Regions from separate parts of the Variovorax sp. 01N425 genome, predicted to be linked through region 3. Evidence: predicted binding sites of a transcription regulator. Region 3 holds the regulator's gene; each other region holds the start of a gene.
What was found. The regulator sigma-54, encoded in region 3, starts transcription at its own class of promoters, with help from an activator protein. The targets are predictions, from matches to a motif close to TGGCANGNAANCTGCTTT.

Region 1 (5,099 bases), on a different contig from region 3:
CACGTCGGCAACAAGGCCTGAGCATGCCGCTGCACTACGAAGTGCATGGGCCGGCCGATGGCGAGGCGGTGCTGCTGTCGTCGGGCCTGGGCGGTTCGGCCGCCTTCTGGCAACCGCAGCTTGGCGCGCTGGTCGAAGCGGGCCACCGCGTGATTGCGTACGACCAGCGCGGCACGGGCCGCAGCCCCGCCGCGCTGGATGCGGGCTACGCCATTGCCGACATGGCGCGCGACGTGGTGCAGATTCTCGATGCCACGGCCACGCCGCGCTGCCACCTGGTGGGCCATGCGCTGGGCGGACTCGTGGGCCTGCAGCTGGCGCTCGACGAACCCTCGCGCGTGGCCAGCCTGGTGCTGGTCAATGCGTGGTCGAAGCCCAACGCGCATTCGGCGCGCTGCTTCGATGCGCGGCTCGCGCTGCTCGATGCCTGCGGCCCGCGCGCGTATGTGGAAGCGCAGCCGATCTTTTTGTACCCCGCCGCCTGGTGCGTGGAACATGCGCAGCGCGTGGCCGACGAGGTCGACCACGCGTTTGCGCACTTCCCCGGAGAAGCGAACATGCGCGCGCGCATCGGTGCGCTGCGCGCCTTCGACATCGATGCACGCCTTGGCGCCATCACCGCGCCCACGCTGGTGGCCGCCGCCATGGACGATGCGCTGGTGCCGTGGACCTGCTCACAGCGCCTGGCCGATGGCCTCAAGGACGTGACGCTCCACTTCCTGCCGCACGGCGGCCACGCGCACAGCGTGACCGAGGCCGCCGCCTTCAACCGCAGCCTGCTCGACTTTATCGCCCGGGTCAGCGCACCCGGCGTTCCCGCATGACCATGATGAAACCCGCCCTCGACGACGCCGCACTGGCCCTTCTTTTTACCGAGGCGCGCAGCCACAACGGCTGGACCGCCGAGCCCGTGACCGATGCGCAGATCCGCCAAGTCTACGCGCTGGCCTGCATGGGACCGACCTCGGCCAACTGCTCGCCCGCGCGCTTCGTGTTCGTTCGCACGCCCGAAGGCAAGCAGCGCCTCGCGCCCGCGCTTTCCAAGGGCAACCTCGACAAGACCATGACGGCGCCCGTCACGGTGATTGCCGCGTGGGACCGCAAGTTCTACGACAAGCTGCCCACGCTGTTTCCGCATGCCGATGCGCGCAGCTGGTTCACCGGCAGCCCCGAGGCCGCGCACGAAACCGCCTTTCGCAACGCCAGCCTGCAGGCGGCCTACCTGCTGCTGGCCGCGCGCGCGGTGGGGCTCGACGCCGGGCCGATGTCGGGCTTCGACAAGGCGAAGGTCGATGCCGCGTTCTTCGAGGGCACCGACTGGAGCGCCAACTTCCTGATCAATCTCGGCCATGGCGATCCGGCCAAGGTGTTCGGCCGCCTGCCGCGGCTCGGCTTCGACGAAGCCTGCGTCCTCGCCTGAAGCCCGTCTTCACAACGGAGACTTTTCTCATGCTGCCCAACGCAATGGCCTCCCACCACGTCATGCCGAGCGGTGCGCCGCCCGCGCTGCCCAAGGCCGACTACCGCAACGCCATGGCGCGGCTGGGCGCAGCGGTCAACATCATCACCACCGATGGCCCTGCAGGCCGCGCCGGCTTCACGGCCTCGGCCGTGTGCAGCGTGACCGACGAGCCGCCGATGCTGCTGGTGTGCCTGAACCGCTCGGCCTCGGTGTACCCCGCGTTCACGGCCAACGGCGTGCTGTGCGTGAACGTGCTGGCCGCGGGGCACCAGGCGCTGTCGGGCCTGTTCGGCGGCAAGACGCCGATGGACGAGCGCTTTGCCGCGGGCCGATGGGGCCGCAAGGCCACGGGCTCGCCGGTGCTCGAAGATGCCGCGGCCTCGTTCGACTGCCGCGTGGTGCAGGCCACGAGTGCGGGGACGCATGACGTGCTGTTTTGCGAGGCGTTGGCGATTGCGATTGGCGGGGCGGCGCAGAGTCTCATCTACTTCGATCGGCGGTATCACGAGATCGCGGCGCCGCCGCACTGACTCCTCTTTTTCCCTCTCCCTGTCTTCTTCCCTCTCCCTCCGGGAGAGGGCCAGGGTGAGGGCAGCGGCGCTTGCAATCGCAGCGCATCTTCCAACGCCGCCGGCCCTCACCCCCACCCTCTCCCGGAGGGAGAGGGAGTAAATCCCCCTACCGCGGCGCAATGCCCTGCAGCACGATCCGCTGCACGTTCTCCACCGTCTGCTCGAAGAACGCCGGATCCTCCAGCGTATGCCCCGTCAGCGCCTGCACCTGCACGCCGAAATCCGCATAGTGCTGCGTCACGGCCCAGAGCGTGAAGATCAGGTGGTGCGGATCGACCGCTGCGAGCTTGCCGGCTGCGATCCATGAACGGATGACCTCCGACTTGCGCTCCACCAGCGTGCGCAGCTCGCGGTCGAGCTCGTCGCGCAGGAGCGGCGCGCCCTGGATCATCTCGAGGCAGAACAGGCGCGATGCATCGGGCCGGTCGCGCGAGACCACGAGCTTGCGGCGGATGTAGCCGCCGATGGCTTCGGCCGGGTCCTGCTCGGCGCTGAAGCCGCGCAGCGGTTCGAGCCACAGCGCGAGCAGGTCGCGCAGCACGTTGACGTACAGCTCCTCCTTGTTCGCAAAGTAGTAGAGCAGGTTGCTCTTGGACACATCGGCGCGCGCCGCCACCTGGTCGATGGACGTGCCATGCAGGCCGAAGCGCGAGAACAAACCCAGCGCGGCGCCCAGGATGGCGCTGCGCTTGTCCTCGACCTGGCGCAGCCTGCGGCTCACCGCGGATGCGCTGCGCACGGCGGGCTTCGCACGCTTGCGCGCCGGAGCCTTCACCGGGATCTTCACCGGGCTTTTCTTGGCCGGGATCTTCTTCGTGCTGCTGGCTGCGGCCAGCGCCTTGGTCTTCGGCATCTTCCCTCGCTTCATCGATTGCTTGCTGGTTCTTCTTTCAACGCGCACCACTGTAAGGCCGCGATGCATCGCGTTGCGCCAGCGCGGCCTTCGCGCGCCGCCGGCACGCACCATGCTGACGCGGCCAACGCGTTTTGTCCATTTGGTCCAACTGGCACAGACGTTGCATGGCGAAAGGCATGCCAAGCACGAGGACCGACACATGACAACGCTGCTGTCCGTACCCATCATCGATCTCGCGCCCTACTTCGCCGGCACGGCCGAAGGCAAGGCGCAGGTTGCGGCCAAGGTCGACGAGGCCTGCCGCAGCATCGGCTTTCTGGTCATCACCAACCATGGCATTCCGGCCGAGCTGATCGCGCGCGTGTCGCAGCTCTCGCGCCGCTTCTTCGACATGCCGCTGGCCGAGAAGCGCAAGGTCGACCGGCCACGCGAAGACGCGGTGCGCGGCTACAGCGCGGTGGGCGAAGAGGGGCTTTCGTACAGCCTGGAAGAGGCCGCGCCCGGCGATCTGAAGGAATCGTTTTCCGTCGGCCCCTCGAACGTGCCGGACGACGACTACCACCGCGGCCCTGCCGCCGGCCCGCACTTCGAGCCCAACAGCTGGCCGCCGATCGACGGTTTCCGCGAGGCGTACGAAAGCTACTTCGAGGCCATGAGCGATCTCTCGCGCTCGCTGATGCGCATCTTCGCGCTCGGGCTTGCGTTGCCCGAGACTTTCTTCGACGACAAGATCGACAGGCACATCAGCATGTTCCGCGTGCTGAGCTATCCGCCGCAGCGCGAAGCGCCGCTGCCGGGCCAGCTGCGCGCGGGCGCGCACAGCGACTACGGCAGCCTCACGATCGTGCTGCCCGACGACAAGGGCCTGCAGGTGTTCAACAAGGCGGACCAGTGGGTCGACGTGCCGCAGGTGGAAGGCGGCCTGGTGGTCAACATTGCCGACCTGATGATGCAGTGGACCAACGACCAGTGGGTGTCGACGCTGCACCGCGTGGTCAACCCGCCGTTCGAGGTGGCCAGCACCAACCGCCGCCAGTCGCTGGTGTTCTTTCACCAGCCCAACTACGACGCGATGGTCGAGTGCCTGCCAAGCTGCCTGGCACCGGGCGAGCAGCCGAAGTACGCACCGATTTCTTCGGGCGACCATCTCACGTCGAAGTTCGTCAAGCAGACGACCTTTGGTGGGACCAAGGTCGCGGTCTAGATGAAACCTCGCAGCTTTTTGCGTCGCTTTGAGGTTCGTTGTTCAGGGCGCGCTCCCGCCGACGGGGTACCTTGCTCCGCGAATGTCCTCCGGCCTTCGGCCTCCCCCTTAATTTCGCTGCGCAAGGCACCCCATCGACGGGAGCGTTGGACAGAGCGGCTGTTGATCAGCTGTTCACCAGCGGCGTGCCCAAGTGCCCAGGGCATCGGGTGCTCCCCGCAGCGAAATAAAGGAGGAGGCCGAAGGCCGGGGGACATTCGCGGAGGGGAGTACCCGGTGGCCTGTGCACGCGCCCTGAACAAGAGCGCCCCGAACAACGGCGCCAAGAAAAACTGACATGCCCCATCTCTCCTACGTCAACGTCTTCGCCAAAGACGTGGCCGCGCTCAGCGGCTTCTACCAGCGCGTGTTCGGCTTCCCGGAGATCGAGGCCATTCGCTCGCCGATCTTTCGCGGACTCGACACCGGCAAATCGAGCCTCGGCTTCAACGCGCTCGATGCCTACGAACTGCTGCACCTGGCCGAATTTTCCGACACGCGCGGCGTGAAGTTTCTGCTGAACATCGACGTCGACAGCAAGGACGACGTCGACCGCATGGTGCCCATTGCGCTCGAGGCCGGCGCCACGCTGGTCAAGCCGCCCTACGTCACCTACTACAACTGGTACCAGTCGGTGCTGCTCGACCCCGAGGGCAATGTGTTTCGCATCAACTTCATGATGTGACGCACGCGGCACGCCCTCTTCTTCTTTCTCCCCGTTCTTCGACACGCTCCCCACGAAAGGTTGCTCCATGCTGTTGCGCACTCCCACCCACGGCTTCGCCTTCGGCCTTGCATCGGCGCTCGCGGCCGGCGGCGCGTTGTTCACGCTTCCCGCCGTGGCGGCCGACGGCTTCACGCTCAAGGACAAGCCGAAGATCGCCATGCTCTACTTCGGCCCGAAGAACGACGGCGGCTGGACGCAGGCCTTCGACGAGGCGCGCGTGAAGATCGAGAAGGAGATCG
Region 2 (5,099 bases), on a different contig from region 3:
GGACTGAGAGCCAGAAAGAGCTTGGCATGCGCCACGCTCTCCGGCTCGTACCTCGTGCGAAGCCGATTTGCCATCCAGACTTGCCAAACGATGACGCCCAGCAGCAGGCACCAGCAGAAGGCTTTGTAAGGCACGTAGCCCGCAAGCTCCAGGACTGCGGGCGTGCGCGCTTCAACATCCGTGAACGTCTTCAGTTGCGTCCCGATGCCGACCAGGGGTGTAAGGACGAACGCCGTGACAAGAAAGAAGCCGAGCCAGCCTTTGGTTCCGTACAGCGTCTGTCCTTGAACCTCCCTCTGGCGTGCCGACCGGCGGGTGAGCCATACGCAACCCGCAACGAGCGCGATGAACAGCAACAATGGCACCATCGAGCCAACCTGCTCCAGCTTCATTTCCGCTCCTCGGTCTTTAAGTTCTTTTTTGGGGTTCGGCCTGTCGACGGCAATGTGCGCGCGAGCGCGGATACGGGCACTCGGGCACCCGCCAAGCTGCGAAACGCGGGCTCTCGCTTTAAACCAGAAAACGAGCTCTTGCTTGCCGCCATCATTCCGCCGGCGCGAAAGTGGTGTGTTCGGAAGCGGGCTCACCCGCCGTCTTGCGCTTCTTGGATGGCGTCAGGGCAAGAAGATTGAGCAGGCAAGGCATTGCCAGCAGGGCAACGAAGACCGCGATGAAGAAGCCATCTCGGAGCGGGAGCGACCACAGGATGAAGGTAATTCCTGCGGACAAGCCGGCCATCCACAGGCCGTTCAGAAGGAGTGCCACCACGACGGCAAGGCGGGAGGAGTCCTGTCGAAAGGCAATCAGTGCCGCGCCAAGCGGCAGCAAGTGAATCACCATAACCAGCGGCGAGGCCCGCGGATAGCGAGCCATCGCAAGTGCGCCAATCCCGAAGATGGCAACACCAACCCAATCGAGTACCTTCGCCCAGGTTCGCATTCGGATTCCCTCCAACGGGCGCGCGACCTGATTAGCCGGTACCGCCCCAACCCTCGACTACTCGAGGCGTCTCCCGGGAGGAGTACCGCCGCTTATGTTTTTTTGCACCCGCTCGTTGGCCGTTTTCTATGGTGCTGGCGAGATGTTACCCGCAGTAACCCGAGCACACAACGCTCAGGAAGGCCTGAGCTTTCCGCCGGGCGTGAGTATTGGGGCGATGGAACGAAAGTCCGCTCGTGGCCGACTGTAGCCGCTGGCCCCCGGCGGCTGCCATCGAGGAACGCCGCAACTTTCTCGGCCAATGCAGGGTCGGAAGACCGTATCGCCAAGGTTGCGGGTTGGTCAGCGATTGGGTCAACAGTAACGAATTGCCCGGGCTCGCCGCGAAGAGACAGCGTCTGTTCGGTCCACTCCTCGTCGTCTGGAGTTCGGCTGTTTCCGTCAGAGTCGATATTGCAGTCGGGTCCCCACAGATGCGCCGCGAGTTTCCAGTATGCAGGGCGCCGCGCCGCGCCGCGGCGCTGACATGTACAACGTGAGTTGACGAGGAGGGGTTTGAGGTCACGTCATCAATTTCCGGTGGTGGTCGCGAAAGTCCGGACGGTCGACCCCGGGCTGACAGTGAGAGGCTTCTGACCCCATCTTTCCGATTTCGTAGATGCATCAGCGTGCCATCGTATTTGAGCCGCCTGTTGCGCAATGGAACGCCGGACATACCATTCACTGTCCATGGATCCGCTCCACAAGAAAGCCATCGCGCAAGGGGTTGCGGGAATGGCCGTTCTCGTTGCCTTCGTCTTCCTGCCCGCGGGCACGTGGCAATACTGGCAAGGCTGGCTCTTTGTCGCCGTCTTTTCTCTCTCGACCATCGGCTTCACTGTCCATCTTGCCCTCCACGACAGGCCGCTGCTCGAGCGCCGCATGAATGCCGGACCGCAGCATGAGAAAGAGTGGCCGCAGAAGATCATTGTGTCGCTCATCATCCTCGCGTTTTTCATCTTTATCATCCTGCCCGCACTCGATTACCGGTTCGGCGTCTCGCCGGTTCCCGCTTATATGTCCCTTGCAGGGAACATCGTGATCGTGGCGTCCTTCCTCTTTATTTTCTGGGTGCTGAAGGTCAATAGTTATGCAGCAGCCAACATCAGCGTCGCGGGCGACCAGAAGGTGATCGACAGCGGCCCCTACGCTCATGTGCGTCATCCTATGTACGCTGGCGCGCTCTGGCTTTTCATCGGCATGCCGCTCGCACTTGGCTCGTGGTTCACGATCTGCCTCCTCCCGCTCGTCCTGCCGGTGCTGATCTGGCGACTTCTTGACGAGGAAAAGATCTTGCGCCGTGATCTTCCCGGCTACGACGAATACGCAAGCCGTGTGCGTCATCGCCTCATTCCCTATGTCTGGTAGGAACCGGGCGGCCTTGGCGCTCAATCGGCGGCCGTTGCGCGGCCGGCGCCTTCCGGCGATTCACTGCGCCGTGATGCAACGGTTGCGCCCCGCGCGCTGTTCGACCTTGTAGCAATGCAGCGGGAAAACCCGCGCCCGGCGGCCCGGGCGATGCGCGCAAGAGCCCCTGGAAGCCCGCATCGCGCGTGGCATGGAGATTGCCCTTGACTCCCGTGAAGGCATGCCCGCATGGCACGCCCGAGCCGCTATCCACACCCACGAGGAGACATCCATGCAATTGAAGCTCTTGAACGCGCTCATGGCCATCGGCCTGGCCGCGGCCGGCAGCGCCGGCGCGCAAGTCACGGACAAGATGATCCAGTCCGAAGCCACCGCGAACGGCAACGTCCTGACCTGGGGGGTCAATACCCAGGGCCAGCGCTACTCGCCGCTGAAGCAGGTCAACACCGGCACCGTGTCCCGGCTCGCGCCGGTATGGGCCTTCTCCTTCGGCGGGGAGAAGCAGCGCGGCCAGGAGGCGCAGCCCGTGATCCACAAGGGCAAGATGTTCGTCACCGCCTCGTACTCGCGCATCTATGCGCTCGACGCCACCACCGGCAAGAAGCTGTGGAAGTACGAGCACCGCCTGCCCGAGGGCATCATGCCCTGCTGCGACGTGGTCAACCGCGGCGCGGCGCTGTACGACAACCTGGTGATCTTCGCCACGCTCGACGCGCAGCTGGTGGCGCTCGACCAGAACACCGGCGACGTGGTCTGGAAGGAGAAGATCGACGACTACGCGGCCGGCTACTCGGCCACCGCGGCGCCGATCATCGCCAACGGCCTGATCCTCACGGGGGTGTCGGGCGGCGAGTTCGGCATCGTCGGCCGCGTCGAAGCGCGCGACGCCAGGACGGGCAGCATGGTGTGGTCGCGCCCCACGGTGGAAGGCCACATGGGCTACACCTACGACAACGACGGCAACAAGAAGGAGGCGGGCGTCTCGGGCACGGTCAACAAGAGCTGGCCGGGCGACCTCTGGAAGACCGGCGGCGCCGCCACCTGGCTGGGCGGCACCTTCGATCCCAAGACCGGGCTGGCCTACTTCGGCACCGGCAACCCGGCGCCGTGGAACAGCCACTTGCGCAAGGGCGACAACCTGTTCTCGTGCTCGACCGTGGCCATCGACGTGAAGACCGGCCAGATCAAGTGGCACTACCAGAACACGCCCAGCGACAGCTGGGACTTCGACGGCGTGAACGAGTTCGTCACCTTCGACATGGACGGCCGGCGCGTGGGCGGCAAGGCCGACCGCAACGGCTACTTCTACGTGAACGACGCCACCACCGGCCAGCTGCTGAACGCCTTCCCCTTCGTGAGGAAGACGACCTGGGCCAACGGCATCGACCTGAAGACCGGCCGCCCGAACTTCGTGCCCGAGAACCGCCCGGGCGATCCCGTTGCGGGCGGCGACGGCAAGAAGGGCAGCTCGGTCTTCGCGGCGCCGGGCTTCCTGGGCGGCAAGAACCAGATGCCGATGGCCTACAGCCCCGACACCAAGATGTTCTACGTGCCTGCCAACGAATGGGGCATGGACATCTGGAACGAACCCGTGGCCTACAAGAAGGGCGCGGCCTACCTCGGCTCGGGCTTCACCATCAGGCCGCTCAACGAGGACTACATCGGCGCGCTGCGCGCGATCGATCCCAAGAGCGGCAAGATCGCCTGGGAGATCAAGAACAGCGCGCCGCTGTGGGGCGGCGTGCTCACCACCGGCGGCAACCTGGTGTTCTGGGGCACGCCCGAGGGCTACCTGAAGGCGGCCGACGCCAAGACCGGCAAGGTGCTGTGGGAGTTCCAGACCGGCTCGGGCGTGGTCGCGCCGCCGGTCACCTGGCAGCAGGGCGGCGAGCAGTACGTGGCCGTGGTCTCGGGCTGGGGCGGCGCGGTGCCGCTGTGGGGCGGCGAGGTCGCCAAGAAGGTCAACCTGCTGGAGCAGGGCGGCATGGTCTGGGTCTTCAAGATCCCTTCCGCAGGCGGCGCGCGCACCGCCCGGGCGGGCGAGGCCCGCGTGGCGTCCAACTGAAGGAGGCGGCATGACGGATCGCAACAGCGAAGGGGGCCGCGGGGCCTCCCGCCGGGAGTTCGTCGGCCGCGCGGCCGGCGGCGCCTGCCTGCTGGCAGTGCTGCCGGTGCGCGTGCTGGCCGCGCCGCCGCGCGCCGAGGAAAGCGACGAGACGGCCGTGCAGCTGGGCTACAGGCATGACACCAAGAGCGTCGACAAGAAGAAGTACCCGCGCCATGCCGCCACGCAGGAGTGCGTGAACTGCGCGATGTGGCAGGGCACGCCCGCCGATGCCTGGGCGGGCTGCTCGATGTTCGGCCGCAAGCAGATCGCGGCCAAGGGCTGGTGCCAGGCCTGGGCGCCCAAGCCTGCCTGAGCGGCGCGGGCTACAGCATCGGCCGCCCTCCGGCCGGCTCGATCTGCAGGCCGGGCGTGGCCTCCCAGCGCCCGGCCTTGTCGACCCACAGCGCATCGACCTGCCACTGTCGCGCGACCTGCCGCGCCTGCGCGGGCCCGGCAACGAAGAACACCTTGGTGAGCGCATCGGCCAGCGCGCCGCTGGGCGCCGCCACCGTCACGGCCGACAGGGCCGGCGGCGAATAGCCGGTGTGCGGATCGACGATGTGGTGGTGCCGGCGGTCGGCGCTGAAGAAGGTCTGGCTGTCGGCCGAGGTGGCCACGCAGCGCCCGTCGGCCAGCAGCCGCGCGA
Region 3 (5,099 bases):
CGACCACGTTGTAGCGCACGCTGTCGACGTCGAGCAGCGGCACGCCGCCGTACGAGGCGGTCTTTCCGATCACGCGCTCGGGCGAATCGGCATACGCCTCGGCCAGCGTCCAGATCAGGTCGAGCTTGCCGGCATCCAGGTCTTCGGCGATTGGGCTGTAGCCGAGCAGGTCGTTGGGCGCGGGCCGGGGCGGCGGCGGCGTGGTGTCCGGGCCGGTGGCGGTGTCGAAGCGCTTCTGCAGCTCGTCACGTGTCAGCGCGCTCGCCACCACCGACTGGACCGGCCGCACATAGACGCTGTTCCAGTACTGGTCGAACAGCGCGCCCAGGCGCGGAATCAGCGCGCCGGCGACGAAGGTGTCGAGATCGAGAAAATTCTCGCCCGCCGTGCGCCTGAAATACTGGTTGCCGATGTTGCGCCCGCCCGCCACCGCCATCGCGCCATCGGCGATGAAGAGCTTGTTGTGCATGCGCCGGTTGACGCGGCTGAAGTCGAACAGCGAGGCGGTGAAGCGCCTGAGCAGGCTGCCGCGCCCGGCCGGAAAGGGATTGAACAGGCGCAGCTCGACATTCGGCGTGGCGGCCAGGCCGAGCAGCAGCTCGTCCTCGCCCGAGGTGTAGAGATCGTCCATCAGGAGCCGCACGCGCACGCCGCGCCGGGCCGCATCGCGCAGCGTGCGCAGCAGGTAGCGGCCGGTCTCGTCGTTCTCGATCTGGTAGTACTGCACGTCGAGCGTGCGCTGGGCGCGCCGCGCGAGCTGGATGCGGGTGTCGAAGGCAAAGTCGCCGCCCGGCATCAGGCGGAAGCCGCTCAGGTCGGGGTCGGGCTGCGAGGCCTGCGCGATCTTGCCGAGCGCGGTGTCGGCCGAGGCGGCCATGGCCCGGGTGGCCGGGCGCGGCGCCTCGTCGGGCAGGGTGGCGCAGCCGGCGAACAGCAGCACCGCCGCCATGGCGAAGACCCATTGCCCACAGCGCGACAGCAGGCGACGGGCCATCGGCGGCTTTCTACAGCGCCTTGCGGAGGTTGGCGGGCGCGATGCGCAGGGCCTCGCGGTACTTGGCCACGGTGCGGCGCGCGCACTCGATGCCCTGCTCCTTGAGCATCTCGGAGATCTGGCTGTCGGACAGCGGCTTCTTGATGCTCTCGGAGCTCACGAACTGCTTGATCAGCGCGCGCACCGCGGTGCTCGACGCATTGCCGCCGGTCTCGGTGCCCAGCGCCGAGCCGAAGAAGTACTTGAGCTCGACCGTGCCGAAAGGCGTGGACATGTACTTGGCCGTGGTCACGCGCGAGATGGTCGATTCGTGCAGGCCCAGTTCGTCGGCAATCTCGCGCAGCACCAGGGGCCGCATCGCGAGCTCGCCGTGCACGAAGAAGCTCTTCTGCCGCTCGACGATGGCGTTGCTCACGCGCAGGATGGTGTCGAAGCGCTGCTGGATGTTCTTGATGAACCAGCGCGCCTCCTGCAGCCGCTGCGACAGCGCCTGGCTGCCCTCGCCCTTGTGCGACTTGAGCGCGCCGGCATAGATGTCGTGCACGCGCAGCCGCGGCATCACCTCGGGATTGAGCATGACGCGGAACTTGGCATTGGTGCCGCGGCCGACCTTGGTGACGATCACGTCGGGAATGACGATGTTGCGCTCGACGTCGACAAAACGGCGGCCCGGCTTGGGCTCCAGGCGCGAGATGACCTGCAGCGCCGAGCGCACCAGCTCTTCGTTGGTGCGCGTGAGCGTGGCCAGGCGCTTGAAGTCGCGCCGCGCGAGCAGCTCCATCGGCTGCTTGCAGATGGCGATGGCGGTCTTGCGCACCAGCGCCTGTTCCTCGGTCTCGCTTTCGCTCGCGAGTGCGCGCAGCTGGATGCAAAGGCATTCGCCCAGGTCGCGCGCGCCGACGCCGGCCGGCTCCAGGCTCTGCAGCAGGCCGAGCGCCACCTGGAAGTGGTGCACCAGCTCGTCGAACTGGTCGTTGTCGTCGCCCGCGAGGCCCGAGGCCAGCGCCGGCAAGGAGTCTTCGAGATAGCCGTCGTCGTTGAGCGATTCGATCAGGAAGCGCAGCGCGGCGCTGTCGTTCTCGTTGAGCCGCAGGCTCAGCGCCTGCCGGTGCAGGAAGGACTGCAGCGACTCCTGGCTGCGCGCGAGTTCGGTGGCGTCGGCGCGCTCGTCGTCGCCCAGGTTGTTCTGGCGCGCGGGGGCATCGCTGCCCCATTCGCTGTCGTCGGGCGCCATGTCGACGGTGCCGTCGCCTTCCCAGTCGGGCTCGCGCTCGGTGGCGTCGGCGGCAGGAACCTCGGACTCGGCCGTGGAGGCGGTTTCGCTCGAAGTGCTGGTCGTGCTGCTGGCCGGGGCCGAGCTGAATTCGCCCTCGGCGGCTTCACCGGCCTCGTCGCGCGGCACCGGCGTGTCGATGGCGTCGAGCCCGAATTCCTCGCGCGCGGCTTCTTCCGCGGTGCGTTCGAGGAACGGGTTCTCGTCCAGCATCTGCTCCACTTCCTGGCTCAGTTCGAGCGTGGACAGCTGCAGCAGCCGGATCGACTGCTGCAGCTGGGGCGTGAGCGCCAGGTGCTGCGAAACGCGAAGGGACAGCCCTTGCTTCATGGAGACCGACTCCTCCCTTACATCCGGAAGTGCTCGCCGAGGTACACCCTGCGTACTTCGGCGTTGTCGACGATCTCCGAGGGTGTGCCTTGTGCCAGCACATGCCCGTCGCTGATGATGAACGCGTGATCGCAGATGCCCAGCGTCTCACGCACGTTGTGGTCGGTGATGAGCACGCCGATGCCGCGCTCCTTCAGGAAGCTGATGATCCGCTGGATCTCGATCACCGCGATCGGGTCGATGCCGGCAAAGGGCTCGTCCAGCAGGATGAAGCGCGGCTGCGTGGCCAGCGCGCGGGCGATCTCGACCCGGCGCCGTTCGCCGCCCGAGAGCGCGAGCGCGGGCGAATCGCGAAGATGGTCCACCCGCAGGTCGGCCAAAAGGCCCGAGAGGCGCTCCTCGATGCGCTGCCTGGTCAAGGGCGCGGGCTTGCCGCTGGCGTCGGGTTCGCGCTGGAGCTCGAGCACGGCGCGCACGTTTTCCTCGACCGTGAGCTTGCGGAAGATGGAGGCTTCCTGCGGCAGGTAGCTCAGGCCCATGCGCGCGCGCCGGTGGATCGGCATGTGGGCGATGGGCTCGCCGTCGATGGTGATCTCGCCCGCATCGGCCCGCACCAGCCCCACGATCATGTAGAACGAGGTGGTCTTGCCGGCGCCGTTGGGGCCGAGCAGCCCGACGACTTCGCCCTTTTGCACGTCGAGCGAGACGTCCCGCACGACCTTGCGGCTGCCGTAGCTCTTCTGCAGGCCGCGCACCACCAGGCGGCTGCCCGGCGTGCCGTCGGCGTTCTGGGTTCCAGCGGCTTCGATCACTTGCGCCTTTCCCCGTCGCCGCCCAGCGTGGTGGTCGAGCGCAGGCCGGCACCGGGTGCCGGCTGGGGCGCGGCCGCCGCCGGCGCGGCCCGTCCGCCGGCGGGCGCCGAGGCCCCGGGCGCCGGCGCGGTGGCGCTCTTGGGCGTGAGGATGGTCCGCACGCGTCCGCCTGGGGGTGCGTTCACGCCCGTGTTGGGCGGCACGGTGGAACCGTTGACCGTGTAGGTGTCGTTGCTCTGGTCGTAGACGATGAGCGCGCCGGTGCTCTCGTCGTTGGGCGTGGCGCCGATCAGCCGGCGCATGACGGCATTGCGGATGAACTTGACGTTGTCGGCGCGGCTGTCGTATTCGATGACCTCGGATTCGCCCTCGATCCACTCGTCGGGCGCATTGCGCTTCTGCTTGTAGTAGGCCCTTTTGCCGGGCGCCGCCGTGACCACGCCGTACTGGTAGCCCTCGGCGTCCTGGCGCACGTCGATGCGCGCGCCGCGGATGATGATCGTGCCCTTGGTGACCAGCACGTTGCCCGTGAACACGCTCGTCTGCTTGAGGTCGTCGTAGCGCATTGCATCGGATTCGATGTTCATCGGCTTGCTGCGGTCGGCGGTCTCGGCCAGCGCGCCCGAGGCCAGGCCGGCCAGCAGCAGCGCGCCGGCGGCCAGGCGGCGGATTCGGCGAACGAAGGGGGTGGTGTGGGGATAGGAGGGCAATGTCATAGAGGCACGAAACTTGCTCTGAACCATTGTATGCGGCGGATCAGCACCAGCCACCAACGCCGATGAAAAAGGCCCGCCGAAGCGGGCCGGTGTCCCCATCGGGAGACACCGCGGAACCGGCTTCGCCGGGCCGCAGGTGCCGCCCCTGCAAGGGGGGTGGGCGCAGCGGACACGAAGTGCCGCGCAGCCTGGGGGTTAGCCCTTTTTCGCTTCGCCGATCAGGTAGTTGGTAACCTGCAGCGCCTTGGTCATGTTGCCGGCCAGTTCGCCGTCCACGTACCAGCGCCCGTTCACTGCCAGCGCCGGCACGCCGGCCACCTTGTAGGCGTCGGTCAGCTGCGCGGCGCGCTTGGCCTTGCTGGCCACGCCGAAGGAGGTGAAGACTTCCTTGAACTTGGCGCCGTCCAGGCCGTTGGCCCCGGCCCAGGCAATGATGTTGGCATCGCCGTTCACGTTCTGGCGCTGCTTGTGGATGGCGTCGAAGACCTTGGGCTGGAATTCATCGACCTTGCCCATGGCTTCGAGCGCGTAGTACAGGCGCTGCTTGGCCTCGACGTCGTTGCCCACGAAGGGCACGGGCACGCGGCGGAACGCCACTTCCTTGGGCACCGTCTTGAGCCAGGCTTCCAGCTGCGGCTCGAAGTCGTTGCAGTGCGGGCAGTTGTACGAGAAGAACTCGATCACCTCGACCTTGCCCGCCGGCGCGTCGACCGGCACGCGCTTGTCGAGCACCAGGTACTCGGTGCCGGCCTTGGGCGCGCGCGCCTGGGCGTGTGCGGTGTTGCCAGCCAGCGAAAGCAGGCCCAGCGAGGTGGCGGCCAGCGAAAAGTCACGACGTTTCATTGAAAGAGTTCTCCTGTTGGGTACGGCAGACTGAGCCGGCGCGCCGCGCGGAGTTCCCGCGTGCGGCATGCCCAGGACAATCCTGGCGGCGGCCCATGCCGCGCGGCGAAGCTTAAAGAATATCCGCGGCG
Region 4 (5,099 bases), on a different contig from region 3:
CGAACATCAAGAGGAAGAACGCGGCCCACAGCAGCAGCGTCGAGCGCGCCAGGCCTGCGTTGAACAGGCTCGCCACCGTGGAGGCGGAGCGCTCGCCGGCCGGCGGCAGCGGCGGGAGTTCGGCCAGTTCGGGGCGCTTCATCTGGCGCAGCAGCGCGTTGAGCTTGCGCAGCGCGCCGGCGGGGCGCCTGGAGACGAGGAAGTCGACCGATTCGGGAAGGCGCCACAGCACCAGCGGAATCATCAGCGCCGTGGCCAGGCCGCCGAAGACGAAGACCGAACGCCAGCCGTAGTGCTCCAGCAGCACCGCGGCAATGCTGCCGCCGATGGTCGCGCCGATCGGATAGCCGGTCGCCTGCAGGGCCACCGCGGTGCTGCGCCATTTGTTCGAGGCGTATTCGGAGGTGATGACGCCCACGCTGGCCAGCATGCCGCCGATGCCCAGGCCGGTGAGCGCGCGCAGCGCCGCCAGCTGCGTGCTGCTCTGGGACAGCGCCGACAGCCCCATGCCGAGCGCGATCACCACCAGGCACAGCAGGATGACGGTTTGCCGTCCGAAGCGATCGGCCAGCGGCGCGAGGAACAGCGAGCCGGCAGCCATGCCGAACAGGCCGGCACTGAACAGCACGCCGAGCTGCGCGCCGCTGAGCTTCCACTCGGCCGACACGCTGGCCGCGGTGAAGGCCATGACCAGCACGTCGAAGCCGTCGAGCATGATCAGCGTGATGCAGATCGTGATCGCGCTCCACTGGAAGCGGCTCATGGGGCCTTCATCGAAGGTCTTGCGTAGATCGTGGGTCAAATTTTGTCTCCTTGTGCAGGGCAGCCAAGTACATTGCCGGCGCTCCTGGATTCAGTACACTGAACGACAATCAGTGTACTGAACCATCGCGGGTGGAATCAAGGGGCCAAGTACTGGGGTTTACCCTGCGTAGAGCCGCGGAAGGCTTCTTCGAAGCCGAGGGAAGGCGGGCTGAGGCTCAGACCCGCGTCACGCCGCCAGCGGCTGTCCGGTCGAGGCGCACACGCGGTTGCGTCCGCCCGACTTGGCGGCGTACAGCGCCTTGTCCGCGGACCGGATCAGTTCCTTGGGCTGGCCGCCGATGCCGGCCTGGGGACTGAGCGCATCCACGCCGGCGCTCAGCGTCACGAATCCGTCGGCGGTGCCCGCATGTTCGATCTTCAGCTCGCGCACGGCGCTGCGGATGCGTTCGGCCAGCATCACGGCGCCCGCGACGTCGGTGTTCGGCAGCAGCACCGCCAGCTCTTCTCCGCCATAGCGCGCCGCAAGATCTCCCGGGCGCCGCGACGCGACGCGCGCGATGGTGCGGCCGATGGTCTGCAGGCACTCGTCGCCCGCCGCATGGCCGTAGATGTCGTTGTATTGCTTGAAGCAATCCACATCCATCATGATCAGCGCCAGCGTGCTCGCGTTGCGCGCGGCGCGGCTGTATTCGCTGTCCAGCGCCACGTCGAACTGCCTGCGGTTCGCGAGCCCGGTCAGGCCGTCTTCCATGGCCAGGGTGTTGAGGGTCTTGTTGAGCGTTTCGAGCGCATCGCGCGCCTGCCGCAGCTCGGCCTCGGTGCGGGTCTGGAGCTGGAACTGCCGCACCAGGCGCCATCCGATGAAGCCGACGATCAGGCTCAGCAGAACGACGCCGCCCGAATGCCACAGCGTGTCGCGCCACCAGTTGGCCAGGATCTCGTCCTTGGACAGCGCCGCGGAAACGAACAGCGGGTAGTTGTCCAGGCGCCGGAAGCTGTTCAACCGTGTCACGCCGTCCTGCGCCGACTTGATGTAGGCCGTGCCGACCGGCCCATGCGCGGCGTAGGAGCGAAAGAGCTGGGTCTCCAGCATGTTCCGTCCCACCATGTCGGGGCTGTAGGGCCGCCGGGTCATCATGGTTCCGTTCTCGAGCACCAGCGCCACGGCGCCGGCCTGGCCGATGTCCAGGCTGTCGTAGAACCTGGAGAAGAAGTCGACGTGGATCGTCGCGAGCGCCACGCCGGCAAAGCTGCCGTCCGCATGGTTGATGCGCCGCGAAACCGGCACCAGCAGCCGGCCGCTGGTACGGCTTTGAACCGGAATGCCGATGTGCGGTCCGCGCTCTGCGTGCGTGCGGTGGAAGGCGAAGTACTCGCGGTCCGCGTTGTTCAGGTTCTCCGGCCGCGTGGGGCGGGAGTTCGCAATCCAGTTGCCGTCCTGGTCGTAGATGTGCAGGCCGTCGAGCTGGGGGAGCTCGGCAACGCGCAGGGCCAGCAGCTGGCGAAGCCGCGCCACGTCGGATGGATCGGTGCCGTCGTGCTCCACGCGCTCGACCATGCCGACCAGCACGGTGTCGGCCTTCTTGATCGTGTCGTCGGCCTGCTGCGCCATGGCGCGCGAGAGGTTCGACGTGGCCACGTTCATCTGCTGGAGCTGGTCGGTGCGCGCCTCCCAGCTGTTCCAGAAGTCGATCGCCAGCAGGCTGAGGCAGACGACGGCCACGAAAGCCATGGTCCGGGCGGTGATGGAGGGTCCGCGAATCACTACGCGCTTTCGGGGCAAGGAAGCATGGCGGCGGAAGGAAGGATGGGGTGGCTCGCCGAAGGCGAACGCGGCCCCAATGTATCCGAATGCGACGCCCAGCGCGCATCCGGCAGCCGCTTGATCTTGTGTGCCAGCGGCGGGTGTCTTGTCCCGTTTCGTGACAGCTGCTCACCGCGACACGCAGCGCTGTTGCAGCCTGGCGCAGGAAATCGGGCCGATGCATGTGCCAGATCGGGCGAATGGCCTCCAGGACCGCGTGGCATGGCCCGTGCAATGCAGCACCCGGGACCGCGCGGCATCCGGCTTGCGCGGCCGCCTTCCACCCCTTTACCCGACGGAGACAAGAGACCATGCAATACGCGAGCCCCAACACCCCCGGTGCCAAGATCGACTTCAAGCCGGCCTACGACAACTTCATCAACGGCAAGTTCGTGCCGCCCGTGAAGGGCCAGTACTTCGACGTGATCACGCCGATCACCGGCAAGCCCTACACGCGCGCCGCCCGCTCGGGCGCGGAGGACATCGAGCTCGCGCTCGACGCCGCCCACGCGGCCGCGGGCCAATGGGGACGCACCTCGCCGGCCGAGCGCGCCAACCTGCTGCTGAAGATTGCCGACCGCCTGGAGCAGAACCTCGAGCTGCTCGCCTATGCGGAAACCGTGGACAACGGCAAGCCGATCCGCGAGACGCTCAACGCCGACATTCCGCTGACCATCGACCACTTCCGCTACTTTGCCGGGTGCCTGCGCGCACAGGAAGGCGCGCTGAGCGAGATCGACGAGAACACCATCGCCTATCACTTCCATGAGCCGCTGGGCGTGGTGGGGCTGATCATTCCGTGGAACTTCCCGATCCTGATGGCCGCGTGGAAGCTCGCGCCCGCCATTGCCGCGGGCAACTGCGTGGTGCTCAAGCCCGCCGAATCCACGCCCGTGAGCATCATGGTGATGGCCGAGCTGCTGGCCGACCTGCTGCCGCCCGGCGTGCTCAACATCGTGAACGGCTACGGCCGCGAAGCCGGCATGGCGCTGGCGGGCAGCAAGCGCATCGCGAAGATCGCCTTCACGGGCTCCACCGCCACCGGCCGCGTCATCGCGCAGGCCGCGGCCGGCAACCTGATCCCGGCCACGCTGGAGCTCGGCGGCAAGAGCCCCAACATCTTCTTCGAGGACATCGCCGACGCGGACGACGACTTCTTCGACAAGGCCATCGAAGGCCTGGTGCTGTTCGCCTTCAACCAGGGCGAGGTCTGCACCTGCCCGTCGCGCGCGCTGATCCAGGAATCGATCTACGACAAGTTCATGGCGCGTGCGCTCGAGCGCATCAAGGCCATCAAGCAGGGCCATCCGCTGGACACCGACACCATGATGGGCGCGCAGGCCTCGGCCATCCAGATGGACAAGATCATGAGCTATCTCGCGCTCGGCAAGGAAGAGGGCGCGCAGTGCCTGACCGGCGGCGGCCGCGCGCAGCTCGGCGGCGAGCTGGCCGGCGGCTACTACATCGAGCCCACGCTGTTCAAGGGCCACAACAAGATGCGCATCTTCCAGGAGGAGATCTTCGGCCCCGTGCTCGCCATTGCCACCTTCAAGACCGAGGCCGAGGCGCTGGAGATTGCCAACGACACGCCCTACGGCCTGGGCGCCGGCGTGTGGACGCGCAACGGCAGCACCGCCTACCGCATGGGCCGCGCCATCCAGGCCGGCCGCGTGTGGACCAACTGCTACCACGCCTACCCCGCGCACGCCACCTTCGGCGGCTACAAGGAATCGGGCATCGGCCGCGAGACGCACAAGATGATGCTCGACCACTACCAGCAGACCAAGAACCTGCTCGTGAGCTATTCGCCGAAGAAGCTCGGCTTCTTCTGACGGCACGGCGGCGCCCGAAGATGACGGCGCTGTAATCCGGCCGACGGGAAACCGTCGGCCTGGATGGCTAGAGTGGCATGCATGCCCGTCGAATACGGACAGGCATTGCTGCTCTATCTACAATCCTCGCATGCACCGGGTTCGCCTCTTCGTCCTTTGGATCGTGATGTTTGCCGTGCCCTTCCAGGCGTACGCGGCTGCCGCCATGGTCTTTTGCGGACCGGGCCATGAGGGTGCTGCCCTGGCTGCTGCGGCAGCCGCCGCGCCGGCCGCTGCGCATCGGCATGCGCAGCAGGCGCACGGCGATGGGCATGCAGGCCATCAGCACCACGAAGCTGCCGCGCAGGACGCCGGGACATCTTCCGGCGACCAAAGCGCCCACGCCGACACCCACGCGTCGCCCGATGGCATGCACAAGTGCGGCACCTGCGGCGCCTGCCACGCCACCGCGCTCACCAGCACGCTGGAACTGATCGTGTTCCAGGGCCTTCCCCGCGCCGACCTCGCCGAGCCCGCCAGCACGGTGGCCACGGTCGCGCCGCGCCTTCTCGACAAACCTCCTCGCGCCTGAAGCGTTCGTGCGCCTGCGCGCGCCCGGTCACGGGCCGCAGCAGCGCGCATGCATCGCCTGCGTCACACCCCTTCGGGCGGCAGTGACGCGTTCCGTTCATGAACACGCGAGGATTCCATGTTCCATT

Region 1: the regulator sigma-54 is predicted to act here: its motif matches at 3,040-3,057, upstream of AC1DSC_RS27160 (isopenicillin N synthase family dioxygenase).
Region 2: the regulator sigma-54 is predicted to act here: its motif matches at 2,533-2,550, upstream of AC1DSC_RS32130 (PQQ-dependent methanol/ethanol family dehydrogenase).
Region 4: the regulator sigma-54 is predicted to act here: its motif matches at 2,788-2,805, upstream of adh (aldehyde dehydrogenase).

The regions. Positions count from the first base shown of each region.
Region 1 is NZ_JBFTRJ010000018.1:62,899-67,997, forward strand. It holds gene rutC (pyrimidine utilization protein C) at 1-21, shown strand, start outside; gene rutD (pyrimidine utilization protein D) at 24-824, shown strand; gene AC1DSC_RS27145 (malonic semialdehyde reductase) at 821-1,420, shown strand; gene rutF (NADH-dependent FMN reductase RutF) at 1,450-1,992, shown strand; gene rutR (HTH-type transcriptional regulator RutR) at 2,141-2,887, opposite strand; gene AC1DSC_RS27160 (isopenicillin N synthase family dioxygenase) at 3,090-4,094, shown strand; gene AC1DSC_RS27165 (VOC family protein) at 4,432-4,818, shown strand; gene AC1DSC_RS27170 (BMP family ABC transporter substrate-binding protein) at 4,886-5,099, shown strand, end outside.
Region 2 is NZ_JBFTRJ010000035.1:8,210-13,308, reverse strand. It holds gene AC1DSC_RS32145 (GYF domain-containing protein) at 1-392, opposite strand, end outside; gene AC1DSC_RS32140 (hypothetical protein) at 544-939, opposite strand; gene AC1DSC_RS32135 (methyltransferase family protein) at 1,669-2,346, shown strand; gene AC1DSC_RS32130 (PQQ-dependent methanol/ethanol family dehydrogenase) at 2,618-4,411, shown strand; gene AC1DSC_RS32125 (high-potential iron-sulfur protein) at 4,422-4,766, shown strand; gene AC1DSC_RS32120 (FAD:protein FMN transferase) at 4,777-5,099, opposite strand, start outside.
Region 3 is NZ_JBFTRJ010000014.1:126,385-131,483, forward strand. It holds gene AC1DSC_RS24050 (phospholipase D family protein) at 1-994, opposite strand, end outside; gene AC1DSC_RS24055 (RNA polymerase factor sigma-54) at 1,005-2,597, opposite strand; gene lptB (LPS export ABC transporter ATP-binding protein) at 2,615-3,409, opposite strand; gene lptA (lipopolysaccharide transport periplasmic protein LptA) at 3,406-4,125, opposite strand; gene AC1DSC_RS24070 (thiol:disulfide interchange protein DsbA/DsbL) at 4,321-4,968, opposite strand.
Region 4 is NZ_JBFTRJ010000008.1:306,843-311,941, forward strand. It holds gene AC1DSC_RS16985 (MFS transporter) at 1-802, opposite strand, end outside; gene AC1DSC_RS16990 (sensor domain-containing diguanylate cyclase) at 992-2,497, opposite strand; gene adh (aldehyde dehydrogenase) at 2,881-4,401, shown strand; gene AC1DSC_RS17000 (hypothetical protein) at 4,532-4,972, shown strand; gene AC1DSC_RS17005 (hypothetical protein) at 5,090-5,099, shown strand, end outside.